4 regions of the Bacillus sp. NEAU-Y102 genome follow, and region 1 is predicted to be linked to each of the others. Evidence: riboswitches for the same ligand, from Rfam matches in the RefSeq annotation. Region 1 holds a riboswitch; each other region holds the start of a gene.
What was found. Region 1 has a riboswitch for S-adenosylmethionine ahead of ACYFX0_RS22095 (cyclase family protein). Riboswitches for the same ligand answer to the same signal wherever they lie in the genome.

Region 1 (6,154 bases):
TGGGTGGAAAGGTCTACGAACAAACAACAGCTATGGATGTGGAAAAGGGAGATTATCCACAAATAATTACAAAAGAGGGCCATCATATCACTTGTGAATATGTTGTCTCTTGTTCACATTTTCCTTTTTATGATGCGAATAGCTTTTTCTTTACGCGAATGTATGCAGAACGCTCTTATGCTCTTGCAATAAAAGCAAAAATGGATTATCCAGGTGGCATGTATTTAAGTATTGATGATCCAAAGCGCTCCTTACGCTATATAACAAAAAATGGAGAGAAATTAATTTTAATTGGCGGAGAAAGTCATAAAACAGGACAAGGAATAAATACGATGCTTCATTATGAAGCACTCTATTCTTTTGCTGAAGCAACTTTTGGAATAGACGAAGTTCCTTATAGATGGTCAGCACAAGATTTAATCACTCTAGATAAGCTTCCTTATATCGGACATATTAACGAAAGAAATCCAAATATATTTGTTGCAACTGGATATCGCAAATGGGGAATGACAACTGGAACTGCTGCCGCTCAGCTACTGAAGGACTCCATCCTAAAAGTCCACAGTCCCTATAAAGAACTGTATGCACCATCACGCTTCCATGCAAATCCAGATATAAAAACGTTCCTCTCCCAGAACATTGATGTTGCGAAACATTTAATTGAAGGAAAGATCGAAACCGCATTACGTAAGCCAGAAGATCTCGAAGTTGGTGAAGGATCTGTCGTACATGTTAACGGTAAACGAGCAGGTGCTTATAAGGACAAAGAAGGAAAATTACATATCGTCGATACAACTTGTACACATCTCGGCTGTGAAGTTGAATGGAATAATGGTGATTGTACCTGGGATTGTCCTTGCCATGGTTCTCGTTTTTCAATTGAAGGAGACGTTCTTGAAGGTCCAGCAGATCAACCGTTAAAACGAGTTGATAATGAGTGAACAAATAAAGAAGTTCAACATAATTACTGTTGAACTTCTTTATTTGTTATAAAACCTTTTCAGATAAATTTCGACACAGGGAGGAAAATATTAACATTAAATAAAATAATATATTCATCTACAAATTAAAAAGGGGGGGAATATTATGCAGCCTTCAGCTCCACCTCATCTAGAATCTACAGAAACTATCTTTTCAAGCTCTATTACAAAACTTGTTGTTTTTATTTGTTGGCTAGCCATTTTAGCTGATGGATATGATTTAGGTATTTACGGTGCCGTTCTACCAAAGCTCCTAGAAGACAAAAGCTGGGCGCTATCACCATCACACGCTGGCACAATTGCAAGCTATGCTTTATTTGGGATGTTTATTGGGGCTATTCTAGTTGGAACGATTACAGATCTAATTGGACGTAAATGGACGCTTATATGCTGTTTAGCACTTTTTTCTATCACAATGGGTTTAGCGGCTATCGCTCCTTCTCCTGAGTTATTTGGATTATCTCGATTTATAGGAGGAATCGGATTAGGCGGTGTTATCCCAACAGCTTCAGCACTTACTGTTGAATATTCACCCAAAAAAAGGCAATCTTTTATTTATGCTCTTATGTTTACTGGCTATCCTTTAGGTATCGTGTTAGGTGCTATTTTGTCCATGCTTATGTTAGAAGATTTCGGATGGAGAATTATGTTTGGTATCGGAATGATTCCACTACTCCTCATTCCTTTCATTATTCGCTATTTACCTGAGTCCATTCAATTTTTATTATCACGTAATCGCCAAGAAGAAGTGAACCAAATTCTTAATCGTTTTCAAATTGAATTTCATGTAAAAGATAAAACTCATCAAGACCCATCTACTATACGAAAGAAAAATGGATTTTTTACTTTATTCTCAAAAGAATACATAAAAGCAACGCTACTTTTTTGGATCACTTATATGATGGGAATGTTTTTAATATATGGTTTAAACACTTGGTTACCACAGATGATGCGCCAGGCAGGATATCCTCTTGGGTCTAGTCTGTCATTTCTACTTATGTTAAATATTACCGCAGCTATCGGCGCATTATTCGCTGGAGCAATTGCTGATCGTATAGGAGCAAAAATTGTTATTAGCATCTCTTATCTTATGGCAGCCATATGTATCGGACTATTAACAATCAAACCATCTGTTACAATCATTTATCTTTTAATTGGCCTTGCTGGTATTGGATCGGTCGGTATTACTCAAATATTAAATGCATATGTAACACAATACTTCCCATCACATATCCGAGCTACCTCCTTAGGCTGGGGATTGGGGCTTGGCCGAGTTGGTGCAATTGCTGGCCCTATTCTCGTCGGTATTATTATGACAATGCAATATGACTTATCATGGAATTTTTACTTATTCTCCTTTGCAGGTCTTATCGCAGCTATATCTGTTTTCTTCATTCCTACAAAATAAAAAGAGCACAAACTTACTTGTGCTCTTTTTCATATGCTTCAAACAGCATGTCTCGAAATAGTGTATTTAAAACCTCAATATCGATCCCTGATCCCTTTTCAATTCCTTTTACATATTGCCCATAGTAATGAATTTGTTCTTCTAAAAATTGATTTAGCACCTTAATTTTCAATCCAACATCTAATTCAGTACCTGCTTTTTTCTTTATTAACAACTTTTCAATTTCATCTAATACACTACGTTCTAATGGTAATTCTGTAATCAATCGATCAAACTCTACAGGAGGTAAAGTTGCTTTCTCTTCTAGCCACTTACAAGCTAAAATGGGACGTAATACGTAAAAGTACTTTTTCAGCTTTACATTCTCACCTTGCAAAAATTCACGATAATTTTTCGACGCCATATGTAAATAGTGATATATCGTTGCTTTTGGATCAAAATTCTTCTCACTCATCTGTTGAAGTAGTTCTGGAAAATTAGAGTTTTTCGAATAAAAAATTGGTGATCGAATCCACTCAAGTAAAGCTGGATTCGACTTCGCGAATAGTTGCAATGCCTTTTTAATATCCCAACCACTTATATCTAAATCATCGCTAATTGGATATTCAATTACATCTCGTTTATCATGAATTGATAAATACCATTCTACTGGATGTATATAAATAAACCTAACATCATAATCGCTATCTTTCGATGGAAACCCCCAAGCACGACTCCCTGATTCCACCGCAAATAAAATTTTCACATCATTCTCTTTTTCAATTCTTTCTAACTCCAACTCGATTTTCTCTCTCATTTCATAACAACTCCATTTTTTGATTATTTCCTTGGAAATTCGACAATACACTATTAATTTTACTACATACTAAAAAAACTGTCAGAAATTACTGACAGCCTAATGAAACGTCTATTGTTGCTTTTCAATTACAGTAGCAGCAATTCGTTCAAACTCTTTTTGAATCTCCTCTTTATATGCATCTACTATTGAAAAATCCATAGCAGCAATATAAATTCGTTCTAATTTATCACGAACCGATTTTGCTTTCGCTAAGAAAGACATCGCCTCATTCATTTTTGCTTTATACTGAATGGAGACATCACGAATTTCCTTCGCATATTTCTCATCCGTCCCTGGCGTAACAATAAGGGCATACATATCAATAATTTCATCACCCTCGCGACTTGGAAAATATTCATGTGGTGCGGTGCTATCAAAAATTGCAAATCCTAATTCTCTTACGATAACCATATCAAGACTATTCGGGTCAAATCCGCAATGATATACTTCAACTTCAAACCCTTTTTCTTCAGCTTCCTTAGCTAACTTTTTGAGCATCGTTGATTTTCCAGAGCCTGGGCGCCCTTTTATAAAATAACGATGTGGTAACCCTTCTGTTAAATTAGGAACAAAATCAACTGCTCCTTTCGGTGTAGCAGCTCCTAAAAAACGATGTTTTACAAGCGATTGTCTCCCGCTTTTATCTGCAAATAATTTCTGGATTAGCTGATCGGTTAGTTCATTTGCTTTATTAAAATCTATATTATCAATATATATCTTCTCCCACTCATCATGTATAACCAATGCCTCTTTAAAATGTGCGTAAGCAGACTGAAAAGCTTTGCTTGCTTCTGAAACAAATCTTTCAATTTCTAACTTCTGCTTTCTTAGTTTATTTGAGTCCCAAGCAATTCCTAAATTTATATATTCTTCAACAACGCCTGGCATTTTTGGCTCAATAACATGCGGCGATGTCCCATCAACAATTCCTACTTTTAATTTTGGGATAATTACACCATCAACCGATTTATTGTCAGAAGAACAATGTAAAAATTCAATATCATATCCTTTTTCAACCCATTCCCGACCTATTGCCTTTATTAAAGAAGATTTTCCCGTTCCTGGGCCACCCTTTAAGATAAATAATCTGTCTAATCCTTTTAAATTCTCTTCGTATAAATTGTGAAATCCCCTAGCTGTATTACCACCAGCATAATAATTCAATACATTTCCTGTCACTGCACTCACTCCTTCGCAGCATTCTATTTACATAAGCTACAATATGCGAGCAGCTTTATTTGGGTGAATACCTATTTTGTATTGCACGAAAAAAGGAAATGAATTACAATTTAACTATCGGAAAATTCCGATTTCAAAATTAAATACTTCTTTATCAAGAGAGGCAGAGGGACCGGCCCTTTGAAGCCCAGCAACCTCAGTTTATACAAACTGAATAGGTGCTAATTCCTGCAAAATGCATTGCATTTTGGAAGATAAAACTCAACTAGCATGTAAAGCTCATCTTTCTTGATACTGAAGGATGAGCTTTTTATTATTTGAAAAATATATATTGGAGGTATGTAAAATGAAAGTAATTGATCTATCGCAAACATTTGAAAATAATATGTCTCAATTTCCTGGAACACCTAAAATACAACTAGAAGCTGTTACAAGTGTTGAAGAATCAGGCTATCAAGTTACAGATTTTCATTCTGTCGTTCACGTTGGCACACATTGTGATGCCCCTGCGCATTTTATTTCAGGCGCAACGACCATCGATCAATTACCGCTGGATCAATTTGTAGGCGAAGCTGTTCTTATAGATGTAACACATATTCAAGAGCGAAAATTACCTAAGGCAGTATTGCATAATACTGACATAAAAGAAGGTGATATTGTTATTTTTCATTCTAATCTATCCACTAAATGGAATACAGAAGCTTATGAGAAAGAAGCATTTTACCTTTCTGAAGAATTAGCTAAAGAACTAGTGCGATTAAAGGTAAAATCTATCGGTTTAGATTTCATTTCTCCTGATGAAGTCACAACAGAAACATCACCGATTCATCACATATTACTAGGGAATAATATTTATTTAATCGAAAACTTAACAAATCTAGATGCTATCGAAACAAAACGTTTCTTTTTCTCAGCCGCACCTTTAAAAATTAAAAATAGTGACGGTGCTTTCGCAAGAGCATTTGCTGTTATATTTTAAACACAACCTATAAAGCGAACCTTTAATCAGTGGGGGGTTTGTTCATCCCACACCTAACTTCTTTGCTTCCGCTGAATTTTGAGGTGGGGGTCTTACTGCCCGGCAAATAGCGGGATTAAAAAAAGCAAAGGCCACTACTGGTCTTTGCTTCTATATTTTCTATTTAAATTAAGAAAGAATTGTTCCACACGGGGACGCACCCAAGCTAAACAATCTATCTCTTTCTTCTTTGTGCAAGCTATCTCTTCTCCATCTACCATTTCAACAAGTTCTAGTTCTAACAGTTGCCTCGTGAATGCTAACATATTCACTTCTTCAGATGGATACTCTTCTTTTAATTTCTCCTCAATTTCTCCCAATAAAAAACCGTCACGCATCATTGCCAATGCATCAATCCAAAGTGGCGGCATTTCATATTTTTCTCCTGTAATTGTATCTTTTACAATATAATTCTTTTGCTCTTTTCGAAATTGAATCGTGTGTAAACATACAGTCGAATTTAATGTTAATTCCATCATACCACCTCTTTCATAATATCTGCATAGAAAAAAGGATGCGCGTGCACCCCTTCTTATCTTTTCATAACACTACTGAACCGTTACATGAGCAATCAATCTCATGTCGATATTTTCCTCCATTATAAACGAAGTATTTTATAAAAAAAACCCTTCTTGAAACATTTTATAAAATGTTTATATTTACACAACAAGAACACTTTTCTGAAAAATCTTTTCTCCCAATACATTAAACGGTCGGCAGAAAAATTTCGA
Region 2 (6,154 bases), on a different contig from region 1:
AGAAATTATCGTCTCTAACCGAAGCAACGCAGAAAAACTAAAACAGTTACAACATCGATATAATGTGTCTACTGCAACAGATTGGAAGCAGCATGTTACATCTGTCGATACGGTTGTTTTAGCAATGCCACCTTCTGCTCATGAAGAGTTATTAGCTGAGCTATCTCCGTTAATATCAAATCAACTTGTCGTAACAGTAGCAGCTGGCGTTGGACCATCTTATTTAGAAGCTAGACTCCCAAAAGGCACGCCTGTTGCTTGGATTATGCCTAATACAGCTGCTGAAATTGGAAAGTCTATCTCCTTATATACAATGGGACAATCAGTAACCGAGATGCATCAAGAAACCCTGCAACTGCTTTTAAGAGGTATTGGTACTTCGCAACTTTGTACTGAGGAAGAAGTTCATCAGCTTACTGCAGTTACTGGAAGTGCACCAGCCTTCCTTTATTACTTTGCTGAAAGCTTAATTGAAGCAACAAAAAGTTATGGAGTCGATGAAGAAACCGCAAAACATCTTGTCATTCAAATGATTTCTGGCTCTGCTTCTATGCTCGAACAAACGCAAGATCCAGCTAACCTCCGCGAACAAGTAACAACGCCAGGTGGTTCCACAGCTGAGGGTCTCAAAACTTTATACGAATATAATTTTTCAGAGGCAATTCAAAAAGCAGTAGAAGCAACAAACAAAAAAGCTAGGGGGAAATAATATGACTTTAACAAGTTTAAAGGACTATACAACATTACATAACGGTGTAAAAATGCCTTGGTTTGGTTTAGGTGTTTTTAAAGTAGAAGATGGTTCAGAAGTAATTGATTCTGTAAAAGCAGCAATTAAAAATGGCTACCGCAGCATCGATACTGCAGCAATCTATCAAAATGAAGAAGGCGTTGGACAAGCGATTCGTGAATCCGGTGTTTCACGTGAAGAATTATTTATTACCTCAAAAGTATGGAATAGCGATCAAGGATATGAAACAACACTTCAAGCATTTGAAACTACATTAGAGAAATTAGGTCTAGAATATTTAGATTTATATTTAGTACATTGGCCTGTAAAAGGGAAATATAACGAATCATGGAAAGCATTAGAAAAGCTTTATAAAGATGGCCGTGTTCGCGCTATCGGTGTGAGTAATTTCCACATTCACCACTTACAAGACGTATTTGAAATTGCTGAAATTAAGCCAATGGTCAACCAAGTGGAATACCACCCACGTTTAGCACAAGAAGAGTTACACGCTTTCTGTAAAGAACATAATATCCAGCTTGAAGCTTGGTCACCATTAATGCAAGGACAACTACTAGATAATCCAACGTTACAAGAAATTGCGACAAAATATAATAAATCAACTGCGCAAATTATTTTACGCTGGGATTTACAAAACGAAGTTGTAACAATCCCTAAATCAATTAAAGAACATCGCATTATTGAAAATGCAAACATCTTCGACTTTGAATTAAGTGCTGATGATATGAAAGCAATTCAAGCTTTAAATGAAGATCGTCGCGTTGGTCCAGATCCAGATAACTTTAACTTCTAAGCGAAAAACCACTGCCATATGCAGTGGTTTTTTCATTTAATATAACTGAAAATTTAAACTATACTCCATTTGGTTGACACTTCATTGTTCAAGGTGTAAGATTTTGAATTATCAAAGAAACACAAAAATTAATAAAATTTATTCGTTTACTCATTGTATCAAGAGAGGTGGAGGGACTGGCCCTTTGAAACCTCGGCAGCAGGTTCATTTTGAATACTGTGCCACTTCCTGCAAGCTTTATGCTTGAAAGATAGAATGAGGGACTTCGTTTATATACGGGTGCATAACTTGTACGTAAAAATCCCTCTTTCTCAATATGAAAAGAGGGATTTTTTATTTTTCATTTCCCTCATCGTCATCCAAACTTAATTATTTAGGAGGAAAATCAAATGAAAAAGAAGTTTGTACCCGGTATTGCATCAGTTGTAGGAGTAAGTATTTTATTAACTGGTTGCGGTAGTTATAAAAACGAAGCAAGCGGAGCAAATGCAAAAGACGAGGCACCTAGCAAACAGGTTTTAAATTTATCTTCACCTACTGAAATACGAACAATGGATACGGCCCGTGCTACAGATACTGATTCTGGTCAAGTAATGAGAAACGTATTTGAAGGTTTGTATAATCTTGGTGAAGGTAACAAACCTTTCCCTGGCGTTGCAAAATCTCATGAAGTAAGTGGCGATAAAACAAAATACACATTCCACCTGCGAGATTCAAAATGGTCAAACGGCACTCCTGTTACAGCGAAAGATTTTGTGTTCGCTTGGCAGAGAGCCGTAGATCCAGCAACAGCCTCTGAATATGCATTTCTATTCTTTGATATTAAAAATGCAACAAAAATTAACAACAAAGAACTTCCAGCCGACCAACTTGGTGTAAAAGCAGTTGATGACCATACGTTTGAGGTAGAATTGGAGCGTCCTGTTCCGTATTTTATTAGCTTAACAGCGTTCCCAACATTTCTACCAATTAACGAGGAATTCTTTAAAGCACAAGGTGATAAGTACGCTTTAGAAGATCATACAATCTTGTACAATGGAGCTTTTACACTAAGCGATTGGAAGCACGAACAAAGCTTTAAATTCAAGAAAAACCCTACCTATTGGGATAAAGATACTGTCAAACTAGAAGAAATCAATTTTAACGTCGTAAAAGAAAAATCAACAGAAGTAAATTTATTCGAGTCAAAACAATTAGATCGTATAAAACTAACATCTGACTTTGTCGATAAATATAAAAAGGATGCTAACTTTAAAGAACGTCCAAACGTAGGCGTACAATTTTTACGTATGAATCAACAAAACAAAGTGCTTCAAAATGTTTCTGCACGCCAAGCAATTGATCAAACAATTGATAGAAAATCCTTTGTAAATACGTTATTAAATGATGGATCTACACCAACATTTGGTCTCGTTCCAAAAAACTTTGCAAAAGGACCTGAAGGAAAAGACTTCCGTACTGCAAACGGCGATTTAACAAAAGTTGATACAAAATCTGCACAAAAGTTATGGAAAAAAGCTAAACAAGAGCTTGGTTCTGAAAAGATAACATTAGAATTATTAACGAGTGATGCTGACCTTGATAAGAAAACTGGTGAATTCTTAAAAGGGCAACTAGAAAAGAATTTAGATGGATTAACAGTAAATATAAAACCGCAACCGCGTAAGCAACAAGTTTCGCTTTTATTAAAAGGTGACTACGAAATCGGAATTGACGGCTGGAGCCCTGACTTTGCGGATCCAATTACATTCCTTGAGCTATTTACAACGAATAACCCTTATAACTTAGATCATTACTCTAATAAGGAATTCGATGAAACAATAGCAAAAGTGAAAACGACTTTAGCTGGTGATGAAAAAGCTCGCTGGGAAGCATTACTAGAATCCGAGAAAATATTATTTAAAGACTCTGTTATCGCTCCTCTTTACCAAAAAGGCGAATCTTATTTAGAACGTTCTTATGTGAAAGGAATTGTGCAAGTAGACTTTGCGGGTCAATTAAATTTCAAGTGGGCAAAAATTGAAAAATAAAGTAAAACCGTAATAAGTGAGGGTTCTTCATCCCCACTTATTATTAGCCCACACCAATTGTTTTTTTAGCAAAATATATTAAAAGCAGGTTCTCTCACACAAGAGAATCTACTTTTTTAATATATTATTCTAAGAAATTAACATTCTATTTTTATTATTGACATATAGTTCTTTCCAATGTTAATATTCTAAATAATCAAAGAAACAAAATATTTCACCATCAAAATATAATGTCTACTACGTTGAAACATATAACGATAGATTATAGCTCAACATGTATATACATATAGAACACCTGATTACCTATAAACAAATATTTATAATAGGTTTTATCTCCTTCTATAGCTACTTCAAGACATGGACATTATGACGTTACGAACAACACATTTAGGGAGGAACGAACAATGAAGAAAAAAGTTGTACCTGTTGTTGCATCTGTTTTAGGGGCAAGTCTATTACTAACTGCTTGCGGGGGAAATAAAGATAATGCAGGCGGAGCGAAAGCAAACGATAAAGTACCTGATAAACAAGCAATTAACTTATCATTCGCTTCAGAAATTCCAACAATGGATGTTGCAAAAGCAACGGATGGGGAATCCATGAATGTAATGCGCAATGTTTTTGAAGGTTTATATGCAATGGGAGAAGATAATAAACCGATTCCTGGTGTTGCTGAGTCGGTTGACATTAGTCCCGATAAAACAAAATATACATTCCATCTGCGTGATTCAAAATGGTCAAACGGTACTCCTGTTACAGCAAAGGACTTCGTCTTTGCTTGGCAACGTGCCGTAAATCCTGATACAGCAGCTGAATACGCATTCTTATTCTTCGATGTACAGAATGCGAAACAAATAAACCAAAAACAATTACCAATTGATCAACTAGGGGTCAAAGCTGTTGATGACAAAACGTTAGAAGTACAACTAGACCGTCCTGTTCCTTACTTCTTAAGCTTAACGACATTCTCAACATTCTTGCCAATTAATGAAGAGTACTTAAAGTCTCAGGGCGATAAATACGGTTTAGAAACAAATCATTTAATTTACAACGGTGCTTTCACATTAGATAACTGGAAACACGAACAAAGTTTCCAATTGAAGAAAAACCCTAACTATTGGGATGCTAAAACGGTAAAATTAGAAGAAATCAACTTCAATGTCGTTAAAGATAAGTCTACAGAAGTGAACTTATATGATTCAGGACAAATTGATCGCGTTGCTTTAACTGCAGAGTTTGTTGATAAATATAAGAGCGATCCAAACTTCAAGGAACGCGCTGAAGTCGGCATTCAATTCTTACGACTAAATCAGAAAAATGAAACATTAAAAAATCAACATGCACGCCTTGCTATTAACGGCGCAATGAATAAAAAGGCTTATGTAGAAACAATTTTAAATAACGGTGCTATTCCAGCTGAAGGAATGGTTCCTGCGAAATTTGCAAAAAGTCCAGAAGGCAATGACTTCCGTAAAGAAAATGGAAATCTAGTCAAGGATGATGTGAAAACAGCGAAAGAAAACTGGAAAAAAGCAAAACAAGAACTTGGTACTGACAAAGTAACAATCGAACTATTAACAAGTGACAATGCTTTAGCTAAAAAGACTGGTGAATATTTAAAAGGTGAGTTAGAAAAGAACTTAGATGGGTTAACAGTGAATTTAAAACCGCAACCACGTAAACAACAGTTGAAACTACTATTAAGTGGTGACTATGAAATTGGTATTGATGGCTGGGGCCCTGACTTCGCTGATCCAATTACATTCTTAGATTTATTTACAACAGATAGTGCTTATAACTTCGATAAATACTCTAACAAAGAGTACGATGAGCTCATTCATAAAGTGAAAACAGATTTAGCTGGCGATGAAAAAGCACGCTTTGAAGCAATGAAGCAAGCTGAAAAAATTCTATTACAAGACGGCGCTGTCGCTCCTTTATACCAACAAGGTCGTTCTTACTTACAACGCTCTTTCATTAAAGGACTTGTAACGACTGACTTCGGCGGTGAATTTAACTATAAGTGGACAGAAGTTGCAAAATAACAAAAGTAAAAGGTATCCTACGAAGGATACCTTTTACTTTTATACAACTTTAACTACAGAGCTTCCTCTTCCCTTTACCATTCCTTTTATAGCTAAAGTCGTCACTGCTACTAATTGTGTAACCAATACAATAACTAATAATGAAATAATATTTCTCTCTAAACTAACTCCTCCGAATATTATTGTATAATAGCCATTTGCTGCATATGTTGCTTGAAATAATTCACCGATCGTTTGATACGTTTTAGAAAGCATTTCAGTACCTCCTCACAACTTCAATTTACCATATACATACAAATCATTTTTGATTTAAATTGCGGATGAGCCCTTGTGACTGCAGGATAATAATTTATTTTCAACACATACATAATTACATGTTTTTGGGAAAAACTTGTATAGAACGAATTTACATAAGGAGGAATTTATAATGAGAATTCTACTATCAGTTTTATTAGCTCTTATGCTAGTACCTGCATTAACAGGATGTAAAGCCCCTGCAAAAGAAGACACAACTTCTAATAAAAAGACGACTGAA
Region 3 (6,154 bases), on a different contig from region 1:
ATAAAATGGAAACTGTAAGATAATTGGAGAAATGGATTGCGCAGATTCTTTAAATCCTTGTGCAAAGTTACCAAGAGAACCATGTAGGAGCAAACCAAGTGACAAGAAAAACAAATTAATGATATTTAAATCTAAACTATGACCGTTCATGAATTCATAAACACAATACAACGTGCCGATTGCGCCTAATATTATTCCTAAAACTGGTGTCCATTCCAGTTTTTCCGCAGGAGTTAAACTTTTTTGAGGAGGTTTTACAAAAGAATTTGTATCAGTTTCGATTGCTTTATAGCTGATAATCCCACTTTTGGGAGCCATAAGTACAATAATAATTGGCATCGTGATGAATAGAGTGAAAAAAATAATTAAAGTAGAGTAACTAAAGATTGTTTGTGAGGTAGGAATAATTCCAATCATATCTACAAGAAAATGATCCTTTGTGGCAATTGTCAGGCCAATAGAACTGGAGAGACCTGCGCTATATAAGGCTGTCGGAGCATAAGCAGCTGCTACAAGTAATGGAAAATGTGCATTCGCATTCTTTTTTGCTACTTCCTTTGCAATGATAGCTCCCACAACTACGGCTAGCCCCCAATTGATATAGTATGCAATTGCACTGATCAAAAATGTCATCGTATAGGCCTTTTGAGGTGTATCGGCTAACTTTGCAACAGACTGCAAGGCTCTATTAATAAACGGGACAGAAGCTAACGTCATCCCTGTAACCATTAGCAATACCATTTGCATTGTAAACGTTAAATAAGTCCAAAACCCATCCCCCCAAGATTTTACGATTTTGTACGGATTTGAGGGATTCATCAACAAAGCTATAATGAAAGTAAATAAAGTGAGCAGCACTGCAATAACAAAGGCATCCGGGACATATTTCTGAGACCATCTCGAAAATATATTTGCACATCGTGTAAGCAACGATTCTTTCTTTTCTGGTTCTGAATTTGTCTCCATTAAGGAATGTTTCATAAATATTCTCCTTTCTAAATTTTAATAAGGTAAATATAAATAACATTCCACAAAAGAAAATAAAATCCTTTTGCACTTGCTGCATATTAATCAACTAGATCAATATTCAAATACCGTTCCTTTCAACCTTTCTGGGCATTACCAGCATTAGCGATAGCTGGTTTAGGTGCTCGTGACATTATGGGATTTTGTGTTGTGAACTTACTATATGCGGGTTTTATCATTTAGTCTATACTTCTTATTTATTTAAACGAAAAGCTAGTTTTATACTAGTTTTTTTACATAATAAATCATTTATTTCCCATGCAATTTATAACTGTATTCCACTCTACGTCCTTAAGATGTAATGCCTCAAACGCAAAAAAATCTTCACACACTTTTTCAATTAGATATGGATTTTCCCTCAAAAAATTCCACTGTAATACTTTAGGAAGAAAATGCATTTCATATTCTTTACTTCCCCGTACTACCTCATCAACTTCTCTTTCACAAATTCCTCTTATCAAGTAGTCATTTCTTAACTCAATTTGAATTTGTTGAAATGTATCGCTGCATTTTTTCAATTGAAGTAAACGCGTAACATACTTCCGAAAAAGTTCGCCATCATACTGAACACAGTTTATAATACGGTCGACTTCATTCATAATGTACGAGCCTTTTCTTCTATTTGTAATAACCATTTTTCACGCTTTGATACTTTACTCGTTTTCACAGATTGAAACACTGACCGTTTTATATCGCGAATGCCACAAAAACGTAAAACACCTCTCTTCATCATAATCCAATCTGCTGATCGATATAACAATGCGACGTACCATAGAGGCGAGTCTAACGTATTAATAACCCATGCTTTTTTCCCTTGCAATAATCCTTTCGGCAGAGCCCCTTCATATTTATAAGCAAATCCAGCTACGAAAATACGATCGATAAATCCTTTTAAAATTGCTGGCATCCCCCACCACCATATTGGATAGATGAATAGAAGTGTATCTGCTTCTTCTACTAACGTTCTGTACCGAGCTGTTTCCTCTTCATTTACTAAATCACGTCTTTTCTTCTCTTCATGAAACACGAGGACTGGATCAAATTGTTCTTTGTATAAATCAAGTACGGTAACTGAATGATTTGTTTCCTGTAGTCCTTTTTGCACATGATTTAAAATCGCCGCGTTAAAACTTGAAGGATTAGGATGAGCGTATACAATTAGTACATTCACTACATAACAACTCCCTCTATAAGTTAAAGTTTCCCCTTCTTTAACAACTTCTCTACAATTTGCACGTTTTTCGAACTTTGTAATAAACGGTTTAATACAGTAAGTAACTCTTCCTTTTCTAAATCTTTCAGTTTCTCTTTAACTGCACTCTCACCAGTGCCTTGAATATCATAAACAACTGCCGCCATATGTTTACAATAATTTTCATAGGGACACTCACAGTTACTTTCTGAAAAATCTTTGAGGTCGATAACGACTTCATAATTTCCTGCATTACCATTCACAAAAGCAAATACTTTATTATCATGTACTTCAACATCTTCTACATGTCCATCTTCATAATATTCATATCCTCTATCAATAATATATTTCGGAATATGCCTATATAGTTCTTTTATTAAATAAGCATACATAACAACACCTCTTCCTTTAATTCCCTTTTGACTTCCACAACCCCTGCATGTTATTCTAATAACTGTCAAATAGCAAGTCTATATGACAAAATGACTGACACCTATTCGGCGAAGGTGTCTCTTTTCATTTGCAGCCGATATGAATTGCCTCTTTCAGGCACATTCAATTTTTGACACTACACACTCAACACCATTCCCTGTATCAGGCTGCTTTAGCAGTCTTTTACTCTACATACTCCGTTATTTTAAGAAAAAAAGAGAGCTTAGCTCCCTTTTCTCGCCTTATACAATACCCCTTTTTCAGCATAGAGATATTCATCAGCTAATGTAATTTTCCCATCCAGTTTTAGTTCGTCTAATAATCTTGATAAATAAAATTGATGCAACATCTTTTTCGTGAATTTTCCTTCATGATGCGAAACGATATGTTCTTGAATATCTAATAATGATATCGGCTTATCTTGCTCTATCATATATTCATAAACTGTACTACGCAGTTTTACGTATTTTTCGAGTGTCACAGTAATGCGCAACCCCTTTCTTCTTAATATAAATTTTCGTAATCGGTTTTTTTGCAATAAAAAAACCTCTCCGATAAGAAGAAGTTACGTATATATCTTCGTCTTATCTCCCAGAACAAATATGTTCTGCTGGAATTAGCACCTGCATCGCGGTTGCTGGGTTTCATCGGGCCAGTCCCTCCACCTCTCTGGATAAGAAAATATTCACTTAATTCTTACTATACGTAATTCCACTTTAATTGTCAAACAAATATAATAAATATAACAAATTATATTTTCTTCCTTACTGTTCATACTACCCATATACGAACATGCAAGGAGGATTATGAAATGCATCAAAATGCTCGCGGATATGTACAAGATTCTTTTCAATCATTACAAGAAGCTAAAAATTGTTTAGAAGAAGCGCTCGAAACAGTTGAAAAAGATTTTAATCGCGCTCGTATTGAACAATCACTTTATGCTGTTGAACAAGCTATTCAACGTTGCGAGTACACCGTTCACATTTTAGAAAAAGATTAAAAACTTCCCATCTATTGATGGGAAGTTTTTTCAAATGGCATACTTCATAATTATTGCCGTTATGATTAAAAAATATACAGAATTAGCAATTTCTAAAATTCCTACTTTTATAATAGAAATTTTTTTGCCATACAACACAATTGCTCGAATGACACTTGGTATAAAAATAAGAGAACACCACGGATTAATCGCAAATACAATTATCGTTAATAAGATATGATATCCCCAAGATATAAGACGATACTTCGGGTTATTTTTTTCACGAATCATCGTTTTCACATAGAACGTACTACCTAAAAAGTATAAAAATGAAATAAGTGCAATGAATAAAGCTGTATGATCGATTTGCTTCATTGAAAAGTAATAACTAATTAACCCACCGATACAAAACACAATGATTGCACAAATATCATTTAATAGTGCTCTTTCATTTTTTTGACGGGCGTAATACATATTCACTATAAATAATGGAATCATTACTATTAAGAATAAAAGAATTCGCCACTCATATAATAAAGAAATCATCCCAAATAGGAACGCAATGCTGAAATAAACAATGGCAGCTTGTAAAAACTCTTTTTTTCGTCTTTGCTTTATGTACGTAAGAAATGGATACGTGGCTAAATAGATAAAAAACCACGCTAAAAACAATGGAATATGATAAATAGTAGGTTTCCCAAGTATGACACTTAATAAAAAAGGAATAACAAGCATGGCCCATGCACCATGTTGCTTCGGAATAACTAACTTCATTAACTATACACCTCACTTTTGAAAAAAGTTCTCACCTACCATTATACAAATAATTTTATATAATAACGGATGCATATTAAATCAATTTTTTGACAAAAAAATGCTCCTTACAATATGTAAGAAGCATGAAAGAGGCAAACGAATATGTAAGTCGCGACCCTACCTTATATGAGTATGCTTTTCTATGTCACGTTATGCTCATCTAATATACCGTATTTCTTTTTAAATCTTGTAAGAATCGTAATCCATGAAGTACTAAATAGTAATAAGAAAATAACATTCGAAATCGCATGGCTCAAATCAAAGTAAAAACTTGCGATATAATACGAAATGACAGTTTCCCACGTTGCTTCTCGTATAAAACCGAGAAGGCCCCAGAAATTCATAATCCAGCCAAATAAAAAGCCAACAATTACTCCGTAAAGAAGTCTTCCCCATAGCTTTTTCATAAAAAATGTATTACGAAGTAGACCTGCTATAAAACCAATCATGCCCCATGAAAACATTTGCCACGGTGTCCATGGACCTTGTCCTAAAAAAATATTGGATACGATTGCTGCTGTAGCACCAATCATAAAACCAGTTTCACTTCCAAATACAATTGCAGAAACGATAATGACAAAAGAAGTTGGTTGTACACTTGGTAAAATAGAAAATGGCACCCGGCTTACTGCTGCAATTGCCGCTAATACAGCAACGAGAACAATTTCACGTGAAACAAACGCCTTTCTTTCAAAACGGATATAGAAAGGTAACATAATAACTGCTAATATAAACAAACTACTTAACATGTAATAACCGTCCATGACAAGTGTCGTAAGAAGTAATGTGCCGATTATTACTGCAAAGATACATATTATGAATGCAACATATCGTTTGGACACGCTTCGTACACATCCTCCCACGTTAATGCATATGGCAATTCTTTTCGAATGAATCGATTAATAGATGTTGTATAAAAGAAGTTGCCGCTAAAAAATTCTTTCGGTGCATCATTCATAATGACTGTTCCATCAAATAACATCATACATTGATCAACGTATTTCGCTGCAAATTCAATGTCATGCGTCGCCATTACAATTGTTGTTCCTTCTTTTTGCAGCTTCCTAAATAGTTCTCCTACTCTTTCTTTCTTCCATGGATCTAACCCCTTTGTCGGTTCATCAAGTAATAATAAAGTCGGCTTTGATAATAACGTCGTACATAACGCAAGTAATTGTTGCTCTCCTCCGCTACAATCGTGCGGATGGCGTTCTTTAAGCGAATACAACCAAAACTGTTTTAGCGTATCTTCTGCTATTTCTTTTCCTTGTTCTCCGTATAATTCACGTGCACGTTCATACACTTCTTCCCACACTGTATCAAATGTAAAATGATAATATGGATGCTGCGATACATACCCAATACTTTTAAATCGTTCTTTCGAATCAATTTTATGTATCACTTTCCCATTCCACTTTACTTTCCCTCTTCTCGCTTTTTGCAATCCCGCTAAAATCGTTAACAGTGTAGACTTACCTGTACCGTTCTTCCCAACGAGCGCTACCCATTTTCCTTTTTCAATCGAAACTGATAAATCACGTAAAATAAGCGGACTATTTTTTTCATATTGGAACGAAATATGCTCTGCGCTTAAAATTACCTCTTGCTTTTCACTTTGTGCTATTGGCTCATTTACATATGATATCGCTGTAAAATCATTCATTTTCATTTGCGCCTCTCGCACTGTAAACGGAATATCTCTCACA
Region 4 (6,154 bases), on a different contig from region 1:
AAATTACAATTATCAGTCCCGGGCTTAAGTATGGCGAAAGAATTGTATGAAGAGTTAATTAAGGATGGAGAAGAAAATAGTGGAACACAAGTATTATATAAAAAATATATAAGGGGGTAAACGAGGTGGACCTTCAAAAGTTTGATGAGATGATTGATACTGTACAGCGAGCTACTTGTATGAAAATTAATGAAAAACAAAAAGAAGCTTTTAAACAAAAGTATGATTTTGAACCAGAATTTGAATATGGAAGAGATGAGAAGGGGCATTATGTAATTCGAACCTCAAAAAAGATGTTAGAAGAAATGGAGTTTTATTTGGCATTGAAATATGATCGTGATGGAGTGGATCTTTATATGCAAGCTGAGATTGACGGTATATTTCATGTATCTGTTAGCTATGGTGAAGATGCCCTACATCTACAAGAATTGTTTCAATTTCTAGAAGAAAATAAATAAAAGTCCTCATTTGAGGACTTTTATTTATTTAGTCATCTTTAATTTTTATAATTATAAGTTAGAAGCGCGGCGGCATCGTTCAACCGGGAATGGGATAATTTGTGCGATGTGATTAGGACCCAATTGTTTTGTACGAGCATGGCGTATTATATAAAAAGCACACAGAATTGAAACAGGAATAGCGCCGAATAAACCAAACAATAAAGCGCTTACACAAGATGCGACAAATCCTAAAACACCAATTTCTAACTCTTCCATAATAGCTCCTAAAATAACTGGAAATGCTCCACATGTAACCCCAAGTATAAGTGCGATAAGTAAGCTCATGATTATCCCCCTCTGTTTGCGATATTATTTTCCTTCTTAATTAATTGTAGTATATCATATACAAAACAGAATTTTCAGAAAAAATTCAATAAATATTCAAAAAATGTTCAAAAAATATACTTGAAAAATCAAGGTGTTAAATTTGTGATGAAGTGGTACTTTTGAGTAAATAAAAAATCAGGCTTATTTCAAAAATGAAATAAGCCTGTTCCATAGGAGGATGTATATATGTAGAGTGAATAAAAGTTTGGAAAAGGGGGTCCAAGTCCTTTTATTCAACTAACTACCTTAATAGATTGGAACCCAGCCTTCAGTTGTCACAAAAATACGAATAGCTACAACTTGACGATCATCTTGCAAGGTAAAATAATGTCTTGCATTTTCAGGAACAGATATGAGATCGCCTGGCTCAAGTTCAACATCAAAGAATTTCCCATCTTTGCCTTCAATAGCGAAAATGCCATGACCACTGACGATAAAGCGAACTTCGTCATCTGTATGATGATGTTCTTTTTGGAAATTAATTAATAATTCGTCAAGGTTAGGTGTGCTATTTGAAAGTGAAATTACATCATGTGCTTTATAACCTCGACTTGCTGAAACATCAGCGATTTCTTTTGAAAAAACAGCTAATATTTCAGCTTTGTTTTCATCTGTTAACGAATAATTTTCATTTAAATGAGTAGGAAGTTTAGAAATGTTCCATTTCTCATATAAAACGCCTTCCTCTTGTAGAAATTTAGATACTTCCACTTCATTTTCAATGCGAGTATTTACTTCATGAATACGAATTTGCGCCATTAGAAACGCCTCCTTGAATTGATAATAGTTTTATATGAAATTGGAATAAAAACTCATAAGCTTCTAATCTTTTCTTTGCATCAAAGCTATCTCGGCCCCATACGGTAATACCGTGGTTACGGATTAATACTGCTCCTGAATCACCTTTTATATGCTTTCGGAAGTTTTCTCCAAGCGTTGGGATATGGGCATGGTTTTCGATAATAGGAATGTGAATTGTTGCACCTTCTTCCCAAATATCGAGAGCTTTAATAATTTCTTGATTTTGAAGGGTGACTGCATCATTATATAAATTTGTGATGACATTGTTATCAGTTGTATGAACATGAAGTACGCACCCGGCATTTGTATTGTTATAAATATGTGTATGCAATACTGTTTCTGCTGACGGGCGTAATTCAGTCTCTAATACGGGAACCCCTAAATGATCTACTAATAGAAAATCATCTGGAGTAGTTTTTGTTTTATCTTTACCACTTGCTGTAATAAGAAAAGTAAGGGGCTCATGACTAACCTTTATAGAAATATTACCACTCGTTGCCGGAAACCAATTTCGTGTTGTTAATTCTTTTTTTATCTCGCTTAAGTCATACCATTGACGAAAAAGTTGTTTCATAATTTCACCTCCAACAAATGTTTTAATTCATTTTGAATATCATGGAATGTTTCAAACGGTGTATAAGCAATATAATTCTCTTCACACTTTGTAATAAGGAAGTCACGAGCAAATACTTTATCTGCTTGTTTCGCAGCTTGTAAATCAGTAATTGAATCTCCGATCACAATATGGAAGTCATTCGTATCACTCAATTTACGGATGAGAGATGATTTACATAATCCGCAATGATTTTGACAATGATGATCACAAGGATGAGGCCAATTCACCGTAATGTATTCATTTGAAAAATCTGTTTCATTACAGTAAATTTGCTCTTTTGGAATGAGTCCTTGTAAGAGTGGATAGACGAAGAAATCCATTCCACCTGATATAACGTAAAAAGAAATGTTATTTTCATTTATAAATTGTATAAATTCATGAAAACCATTACGAATTTCAGCAGTTTCTATTAAAAATTGAATAATTTCATCGTGCAGATGAGTAGGTATTAATTGAAATAATTGAGAAACACCTTCTTGAATAGATAGCTCTTGTGATAAAATTCTATTCTTTACTTCTTCAGCTTCTGGTGGTGCGAATTTTTCCATAATGGACATAATGTTATCATTATTTGTAATCGTGCCATCGAAATCACAAAATACTTGAATACTCATAATTTCACCTCATGAGAGGGATTTCCCCATATTTGTAGTGCACTATGCAAATTTATGTCATCTACTTCATGGAGTGGTTTATTTTGCAAAGTAGCATTAATTGCAGTACGGAAAGCTTTACCACCGCCTTGCGCTCCATTTGGATGTCCATGTATCCCGCCGCCAGCATTAATAACAACATCTTTACCGAAATCTCGTACAATAAAGGGAACGAAACCAGGGTGAATACCAGCAGACGGAACAGAAAAGCTCTTCTTGAAAAATGCATCGTCTTCATTTAAATATTTTGAGATAGCAAGAGCTTCCTCTTTTTCTAGCGCAACACTTCCGTATGGAGATGGGAATAATGAAAAGTCAGCCCCAGCATAGCGTAGTAGCTTTCCGAGTAATAATGGAGATGAAATTCCATATAACCTAGATGCTGAATAAGCACCACTTACAGCAGGGTGTGCCATAATAGGAACTGGGATTTCATCATCTTCTGCAAGTGATTGTAGTACATCTAGTCCGTAAGCAAATACGTTAAATAATAGAATATCAGCTCCAGCTTGCACTGCACGTTTCGCATTTTCTTTTAAATCAAAAGTTCGTCCTGTTAAATTTACGGCATATAACGTTTTATGTCCGTATGTTTCATATACGGATTGTAAAACTTCTTTTCCAGATACAATGCGTTTCGTAAGTGGTGTTAATGCATTTTCAAATAATATTTCATCATCTTTTACTATATCTACACCACCAATTGCTTGATCGCGTAATTGCGTTTTTAAATACCCAATATTTCGTCCAATCATTCCTTTAAAAATACTCATTAAAAGGGGACGATCATGCACTTGTAAAAGATTTCGAATACCATCTATACCGAACTTAGGACCAGGAAAATGCTTTTTTAACTCATCTGAAAAAGTTAAGTCAATTAATTTTACTTCGCCATCAAGGGATAGCTTTCCAAATGTAGTCGTTAAAATTGCTGGTAAATCTGGACTGAAGTTTAATAACGGATATTCGATTTTAATAATTCCGCGTTTTACTTTTTTACGTAAATACGAATTTGTATGTTCATTTTCAGCTAATTCCTCAATATGAATGACGTTGCCTTTATGTTGCTTTAATTGTTCTTGCAATAATTGTGGCAAATGAGTCCAAGAGCCAATTGTTAAACCAAGTGCAATTTGCTCAGCCTTTTTTTCTAAGTTATGTGAATCATCATGGATTAAATACGTCGCTATAATTCCGCTCATTGTTATAACCTCCTAGTTAAATAAAAAAACCTCTCAGCTAAGGAGAGGTTTTTTTACAACCAGCTCCTTATCTGTCAGCGTAATGCTGCGAGAATTAGCACCGTGTCTACAATTGTAGATCGGTTGCCGGGTTTCGTCGGGCTCGTCCCTCCACCTGCTCTTGATAAGAAGTATTTAGAAATGTTTAAATTTTTAAGATAACTGAATTTTGTCAGATATTTTTCATGTTGTCAATTACTTTTTGAAAAAATTTAATTTATCAATTCGATTAATGGCTTCCCGTAATCTATCTTCTGTATGCAAGAGACCCACACGGATATACCCTTCGCCATGTTCACCAAATCCAACACCAGGAGCAACTGCAACATGTGCTTTTTCTAGTAAAATATCAGCAAATTGCTCAGAGGTATATCCTTTTGGAACAGGAAGCCATGCAAAGAATGACCCTGTTGGAATGTTTACATTCCAACCAATTGATTGACAAGCCGAAATAAGAGCGTTTCGTCGAGATTCGTAACTATTTACAAGGTCTATTACGCAAGACTGTGAACTTAATAGTGCTTCGCGGGCAGCATCTTGAACTGCACCAAAAATACTAACATACATATGATCTTGTAATAAGTTAATGGTTTCAATGACACTTTCATTCCCTACTGCAAAAGCAATACGCCATCCAGCCATATTGAAAGTTTTCGATAGAGTGTAAATTTCAATACCTGTATTTTTAGCACCGTCTGCTTGCAAGAAACTAACAGGTTTTTGACCATCGAATCCAATCGCACCGTAAGCAAAATCATGAACCACTAATATATTATGTTTATTAGCAAAATGAATAGTTGCATCAAAAAAATCTTTTGATGCAGTAGCACCTGTAGGATTATTTGGATAGTTTAAAAACATTAATTTTGCACGCTCGGCAATAGAGTTATTAATTTTTGTGTAATCTGGTAAAAAGTTATTTTCTGCAATAAGCGGCATTGTTTCAAATTGTGCTTTTGCTAAAGCAACTCCTGATAAATAATCTGGATAGCCTGGATCTGGAACGAGAATCGAATCACCAGGGTTTGTAAAACAAACTGGTAATTCTACTAATCCAGCCTTTCCACCAAACAATATAGCAACTTCAGTTTTCGGATTTATTATTACATCATATTCACGTTGATAGAATGTTGCCACGGCTTCTTTTAAACTTTCATGTCCGCGAAATGGCGGATATTTATGATGAATGGTCTTTTCTGCAGCATCTTGTAAAGCTTTTACGATATGCTGCGGTGTTGGTTGATCTGGATTACCTTGACCTAGATTAATAACATCGTGACCAGCTGCAACGAATTTGTTAACTTTTGCAACAAGTGAAGCGAAAAATTGTGTTGGCAATGATGTTACTATCTCAGAAGGTTGAAATAATTTCATACTTTCCACCTCTTTTGAAAGTTGTTACAATTCTAGTGACAAATGATATAATCTTTCCAGTATTTTGTAAAGAGAAAAATAAGAATGGGGCTGAAAAAATGAAAGTCGCATGTATTCAAATGGATATTGTTTTTGGGGATGTAGAAAAAAATATTGAGAATGCTAAAAATAAAATAAGCGAAGCGATGAAGGAGAGACCGGATGTTATTGTCTTACCAGAATTATGGACAACAGGATATGATTTAGCAAGACTTTCTGAAATTGCAGATAGGGATGGATTGGAAACGAAAGAAAAGTTGAAAGAATGGTCGAAACAATATGGTGTACATATTGTTGGTGGTTCCATAGCGAAGCAAACAGAGCAAGGTGTTACAAATACAATGTATGTGGTAAACAAGGAAGGAGAACTAGTCAATGAATATAGTAAAGTGCATTTATTTCAGCTTATGGATGAACATAAATATTTAATCGCTGGAAATAGTACAGGTGAATTTAAGTTAGATGATGTAGAGTGCGCCGGCACAATTTGTTATGACATTCGTTTTCCAGAGTGGATGCGCGTTCATACTGCAAAAGGTTCAAAAGTTTTATTTGTTGTAGCAGAATGGCCATTAGTTCGTTTAGCACATTGGCGTTTGCTAT

Region 2: another riboswitch for S-adenosylmethionine. It lies ahead of ACYFX0_RS28405 (peptide ABC transporter substrate-binding protein); the one in region 1 lies ahead of ACYFX0_RS22095 (cyclase family protein).
Region 3: another riboswitch for S-adenosylmethionine. It lies ahead of ACYFX0_RS01025 (hypothetical protein); the one in region 1 lies ahead of ACYFX0_RS22095 (cyclase family protein).
Region 4: another riboswitch for S-adenosylmethionine. It lies ahead of mtnW (2,3-diketo-5-methylthiopentyl-1-phosphate enolase); the one in region 1 lies ahead of ACYFX0_RS22095 (cyclase family protein).

What each region holds. Positions count from the first base shown of each region.
Region 1 covers NZ_JBTWFK010000009.1:75,537-81,690, reverse strand. Annotated here, with positions in the region: gene ACYFX0_RS22115 (FAD-dependent oxidoreductase) at 1-941, shown strand, start outside; gene ACYFX0_RS22110 (MFS transporter) at 1,087-2,388, shown strand; gene ACYFX0_RS22105 (nucleotidyltransferase domain-containing protein) at 2,402-3,184, opposite strand; gene ACYFX0_RS22100 (PRK06851 family protein) at 3,296-4,405, opposite strand; SAM riboswitch class I at 4,554-4,666, shown strand; gene ACYFX0_RS22095 (cyclase family protein) at 4,752-5,384, shown strand; gene ACYFX0_RS22090 (hypothetical protein) at 5,519-5,899, opposite strand; gene ACYFX0_RS22085 (ATP-binding protein) at 6,129-6,154, opposite strand, start outside.
Region 2 covers NZ_JBTWFK010000016.1:19,929-26,082, reverse strand. Annotated here, with positions in the region: gene proC (pyrroline-5-carboxylate reductase) at 1-709, shown strand, start outside; gene ACYFX0_RS28410 (aldo/keto reductase) at 711-1,544, shown strand; SAM riboswitch class I at 1,697-1,801, shown strand; gene ACYFX0_RS28405 (peptide ABC transporter substrate-binding protein) at 1,934-3,574, shown strand; gene ACYFX0_RS28400 (peptide ABC transporter substrate-binding protein) at 3,979-5,619, shown strand; gene ACYFX0_RS28395 (hypothetical protein) at 5,659-5,874, opposite strand; gene ACYFX0_RS28390 (YusW family protein) at 6,047-6,154, shown strand, end outside.
Region 3 covers NZ_JBTWFK010000001.1:208,298-214,451, forward strand. Annotated here, with positions in the region: gene ACYFX0_RS01000 (short-chain fatty acid transporter) at 1-981, opposite strand, end outside; partial or broken gene ACYFX0_RS01005 (TIGR00366 family protein) at 1,105-1,231, shown strand; gene ACYFX0_RS01010 (hypothetical protein) at 1,272-1,625, opposite strand; gene ACYFX0_RS01015 (NAD(P)H-dependent oxidoreductase) at 1,622-2,197, opposite strand; gene ACYFX0_RS01020 (SWIM zinc finger family protein) at 2,221-2,610, opposite strand; gene ACYFX0_RS01025 (hypothetical protein) at 2,874-3,131, opposite strand; SAM riboswitch class I at 3,232-3,330, opposite strand; gene ACYFX0_RS01030 (hypothetical protein) at 3,462-3,653, shown strand; gene ACYFX0_RS01035 (YwiC-like family protein) at 3,684-4,406, opposite strand; gene ACYFX0_RS01040 (ECF transporter S component) at 4,589-5,290, opposite strand; gene ACYFX0_RS01045 (ABC transporter ATP-binding protein) at 5,263-6,154, opposite strand, start outside.
Region 4 covers NZ_JBTWFK010000001.1:971,586-977,739, reverse strand. Annotated here, with positions in the region: gene ACYFX0_RS04780 (NAD(P)-dependent oxidoreductase) at 1-120, shown strand, start outside; gene ACYFX0_RS04775 (DUF3909 family protein) at 126-458, shown strand; gene ACYFX0_RS04770 (hypothetical protein) at 510-785, opposite strand; gene ACYFX0_RS04765 (1,2-dihydroxy-3-keto-5-methylthiopentene dioxygenase) at 1,074-1,586, opposite strand; gene ACYFX0_RS04760 (methylthioribulose 1-phosphate dehydratase) at 1,564-2,202, opposite strand; gene mtnX (2-hydroxy-3-keto-5-methylthiopentenyl-1-phosphate phosphatase) at 2,199-2,858, opposite strand; gene mtnW (2,3-diketo-5-methylthiopentyl-1-phosphate enolase) at 2,855-4,099, opposite strand; SAM riboswitch class I at 4,164-4,269, opposite strand; gene ACYFX0_RS04745 (pyridoxal phosphate-dependent aminotransferase) at 4,334-5,512, opposite strand; gene ACYFX0_RS04740 (carbon-nitrogen family hydrolase) at 5,527-6,154, shown strand, end outside.